One region of the Bacillus sp. MT94 genome, then DNA from elsewhere that is predicted to be linked to it. Evidence: predicted binding sites of a transcription regulator. Region 1 holds the regulator's gene; the other holds the start of a gene.
The links. The regulator LexA, encoded in region 1, represses DNA repair genes until DNA is damaged. The targets are predictions, from matches to a motif close to CGAACATATGTTCG.

Region 1 (2,408 bases):
CGATTTTTACAAATAAAAAAAGATGGGCTTCGCCCATCTTTTAATTTAATTTTGCATTATCTTGCTTTTTTAAAGCTTTTAATTTCGTCGGTGTAACATCTGTACCTTCTTCGTTAACAACTTTAATTCCTTTAAGTTCGTTTAACATATTTTGACGAAATCCTTTTAAATATTGTTCACGTAGCGATTGACGCTCACGTTGCTCTTCTTCAGTTAAACCTTCAGCTTTTGCTTTTTTCGCTAAGAAGTTAATGCGTTCAACGAGTTCGTGATTAATCATCTCGAATCCCCCTTCTAATCAAAACTGATTATTATCATACAATAGTTACTCTTCTTTATCAAGCAATTGCTTCGTATACTCTACATATCTACGATGTACAGTCGCCTTTGAAACATTATGACCAAATCCACGTAATGTTGCTGCAATTTCTTCAAACGTGAGTTCACTTTTTCGCAAACGTACAATTTCCTCAATTGGCACTTCTTTTTTCTCTCTTCCTACACTTAAATGACGATTTTTTAAATTATTTTCTGGACGATAACCTTTTTCTACTGCACGTTGCATACCTCGTTTAATTTTCAAATTATGAATCTTTCTTTGATATTCTTCAACAATACCAATAATATCTAATACCATCGAATCAGAATCCGACAATTGTAATTCACCATTATGTGTATGCGTATATACTTTTATGCCTTCTTTATGTAAACAATGCATTAATGCGATCTTCGCATTTCCTCTACCAAGGCGCGTTTCATCTTGTATAAGTAACACATCAATTTGTTCGTCTCGAATTGTATCCAGCACCTCTAATATACCGTCACGTTCAATTGTATATCCACTAGCCTGCTCTTCAATCACCTTAGTAACATTCATTTGATAGCGCTCAGCTAAATGCAATAATTCATCTTTTTGACGTAATAATGATGTTTCTTGCGCTTCTTTCGTTGTACTCACACGTGCATAAATAATTGCATTCATTTTGAACCCCTCTTTCTCCCTATTATTTCCCTATAGTGTAACATAAATCCGCCATTTGTTCGAACTTATGTTTGTAGAATGTTTTTTCACATGTTATACTTATTAATAAGAAAAATGAAAGAAAACGAGGTGTTAGAAAACATGGAAAAGTTAACGAAACGCCAGCAAGACATTCTCGACTTTATTAAGCTAAAAGTACAAGAAAAAGGATATCCACCTTCCGTACGTGAAATTGGTCAAGCAGTCGGCCTCGCTTCTAGTTCTACAGTGCACGGACATTTATCACGATTAGAAGAAAAAGGATACATTCGACGCGATCCAACAAAACCACGTGCCATTGAAATTTTAGGTGAAGACCGAATGGATACGGAAACACAATCTGTTATTCAAGTTCCAATTGTCGGAAAAGTTACTGCCGGTTTACCAATTACAGCGGTCGAAAGCGTAGAGGAACATTTCCCACTTCCAGCTAGTATTGTTGCTGGAGCAGACCAAGTGTTCATGTTACGTATTTCTGGAGATAGTATGATTGAAGCTGGTATTTTCGATGGAGATTTAGTTGTTGTTCGCCAACAACAGTCTGCATATAATGGTGAAATTGTAGTCGCTTTAACAGAAGATAACGAAGCAACTGTTAAACGTTTCTATAAAGAAAAAGACCATTTCCGTCTACAACCAGAAAACTCTTCATTAGAACCTATCATTTTAAAACAAGTTTCCGTTATCGGGAAAGTAATTGGCGTATATCGTGATTTACATTAAAAATAATAAAAAGAAGATAATTACCTTATTTATATACGGTAATTATCTTCTTTTTTGTATTTTGATAGATTTCCATACATTCTATTTCTTATTAACGAGTTTCAATCGTCACATCTCCCGCAGCCGTTTTACCGCTAATCTTTTTACTACCATTGCCAATTGTTACGTTATTATTTTCTTCATTAAAAATTGTTACATCTCCAGCAGCACTTTGCCCAGTAATTACCGCATCTTGTGGTTTTTCCGATAAAGTAATATCTATATCTCCCGCAGTTGAACTTGCTTCTAGATTATACTTGGAATCATGATCTTGAATATTTATTTCCCCACTTGTTGTTTTTGCGGTCACTTTCCCTAATACCTTCTTAAAGTTCACCTCACCAGCTTTTGTCGATCCCTCCACATTCTTAGCCGTTACTTGTTTCAACTCTACTTCTCCAGCAAGTGTTCTAACACTTACGCTATCACTTTTCACATCACTCATTTCGATTTGTCCAGCAGATGAATTTACTTTTACATCTTGATAAGAGCGTTCGGGCACAAGGAGAGTCAATTTAGACGTTTGAAACCTAAAATCATAAAAAGAAAAATCAAATGAAGCACCTTTTTCTCTTTCCCCAATAATTTTTAATGTGTCACCATCTTCTGCAATACGAATCTCTTG
Region 2 (2,408 bases), on a different contig from region 1:
TGTACAAATCGTATTACAAAAGAAAGTTGATGATATTTCTCCGTTATTGAAAACGAGCGGATATTTTGGTGTTTCAGAGGAAGGGATATTACAAATTTTCAAAGGTGTGCCAAAAAGTGATAATGCGATCCATTCTTTCTTTCAAATTGATATGAAAAAGCTTGAGAGTTATGAGCGTGCGAAATTGAAGCGTGGTATTCGGATTAAATCAAAAGAAGGTTTTGTAAAGACGATTGAAAAAATGAAACAATACGCAGTGCAAAATAAGAAAAAAAGCAGCTCATGGTGAGCTGCTTTTTCTTACTTATTTTTAGCTAAAATCTCTTTTGCGATTTCATCAATTAGCATATCTTTTCCAATTGGATTGAATGCTTTCGTATTGAAGACTTCATTTGATACTTCATATACGTGATTATTTTTAACTGCTTTATTGTCTTTCCAAACGGCACTGTTTTTGTAGTCTTCGTACACTTTATCAGCTTCGCCGCCGAAGTTTACAATAAACATTTGATCAGGCTGGAATGCAACTAGACCTTCTAGTGATACTTGCGCCATCGTTTGTTTTAAATCTGTACCTTTTGTTGCAGGAAGTTTTAAGTCGTTAAAGATGATGTCACCGTATCCGAAGCTGCCGTATACACGGAAGTTTTGAGGTGTAACTGCAACGAACATAAAGTTCTCATCTTTTGTTTTCTCTTTAATTTTTTTAGATAAAGAGTCTGCTTTCTTATCGTAGTCTGCAATCCATTTGTCTGCTTTCTTCTCTTCGTCAAATAGCTTACCTACTTCTTTAAACTTACCACGCCAGTCTTCTAAGTTTGTTTCTAGAACAACTGTAGGTGCAACCTTTTCTAGTTGATCATAAATTTTTAATTGACGGTTGTTTAAAATTATTAAGTCTGGTTTTAAAGCAGTAACAGCTTCTAAATCAACTTTAGGTGCCCAGTACCAACCAACTGCTTTTACTCCATCTAATTTGTCTGTTAAGTGATTTTGGATTTTATCTTTATATGTATTTGCTGTACCAACAGGTTTGTGTCCAAGAAGTAATAGTTCTTCTGTTGATCCAGATAAGTCAACAATTCTCTTTGGATTTACTGGAATTGTAGCTTCACCTTTAGCATGTTTTACAACTTTTGTTTTCGGTTGTTCTTTTGCTTTTGATTCTTCTTTTTGAGAAGAACAGCCAACGATAGAAAGAACAACAAGCATAATAGTAAATAAAATAAATAGCTTACGTTTCATCCTGATGTAACCCCTTTAATTAGTATTGATAATCATTATCGACCTCTGTATATTAAGGTGCTTTAACCTTTCTGTCAATGGAAAATAACAGAAGTTTCAAGTGGAGAACATTTGTTGGGGCAGTCTCGCTTTTCTATCATTAAATATGTTAAAATGGAATACATGATTTAAGAGGGAGAGATCGTATTTTGTTTGAATATGTTACAGGTTACGTGGAGTATGTAGGGCCGGAATATGTCGTAATTGACCATAATGGAATTGGTTATCAAATTTTCACACCGAATCCTTATGTATTTCAAAGAAGTAAGCAAGAAATCCGTGTCTATACATATCATTATGTGAGAGAAGATATTATGGCACTTTACGGGTTTAAAACACGTGAAGAGCGTTTATTATTTACAAAGTTGTTAGGCGTGTCTGGCATTGGGCCAAAAGGCGCTCTTGCAATTTTAGCTTCTGGTCAAACAGGACAGGTCGTTCAAGCGATTGAGCATGAAGATGAGAAGTTTTTAGTGAAATTCCCAGGCGTCGGAAAGAAAACAGCACGCCAAATGATTTTAGATTTAAAAGGAAAACTAGCAGATGTCGTACCAGATGCATTTGTGGATTTATTCTCAGACACAGAACGTTTTGATGAGAAGAAAGGTTCATCAGCTGAGCTTGATGAGGCACTGGAAGCTCTGCGCGCACTTGGATACGCAGAACGCGAAGTTTCTCGCGTTGTACCAGAGTTATTAAAAGAATCATTAACGACGGATCAGTATATTAAAAAGGCACTTAGTCTTTTACTAAATGGTAAGAGGTGAGTATAATGGACGAACGTCTCCTTTCAGGGGAATCTGCATATGAAGATGCGGATTTAGAATATTCATTACGGCCACAGACGCTCCGTCAGTATATTGGCCAAGATAAAGCGAAACATAATTTAGAAGTATTTATTGAAGCAGCGAAAATGCGTGAAGAAACGTTAGATCACGTGCTTTTATATGGACCGCCAGGTCTTGGTAAAACGACGCTTGCGAATATTATTGCAAATGAAATGGGCGTTAATGTTAGAACAACTTCAGGTCCCGCGATTGAAAGACCAGGAGATTTAGCTGCTGTATTAACAGCGCTTCAGCCAGGGGATGTATTATTTATTGATGAAATTCATCGTTTGCATA

Region 2: ruvA (Holliday junction DNA helicase RuvA) is a predicted target of LexA. The motif match lies at 1,350-1,363, and genes of this name have one in related genera.

Annotation. Positions count from the first base shown of each region.
Region 1 is NZ_JBXAEZ010000010.1:106,139-108,546, forward strand. It holds gene AC1Q51_RS26005 (DUF896 domain-containing protein) at 41-280, opposite strand; gene AC1Q51_RS26010 (YneB family resolvase-like protein) at 326-982, opposite strand; gene lexA (transcriptional repressor LexA) at 1,124-1,744, shown strand; gene AC1Q51_RS26020 (DUF4097 family beta strand repeat-containing protein) at 1,836-2,408, opposite strand, start outside.
Region 2 is NZ_JBXAEZ010000002.1:702,998-705,405, reverse strand. It holds gene AC1Q51_RS09390 (BofC C-terminal domain-containing protein) at 1-289, shown strand, start outside; gene AC1Q51_RS09385 (iron-hydroxamate ABC transporter substrate-binding protein) at 301-1,245, opposite strand; gene ruvA (Holliday junction DNA helicase RuvA) at 1,434-2,051, shown strand; gene ruvB (Holliday junction branch migration DNA helicase RuvB) at 2,057-2,408, shown strand, end outside.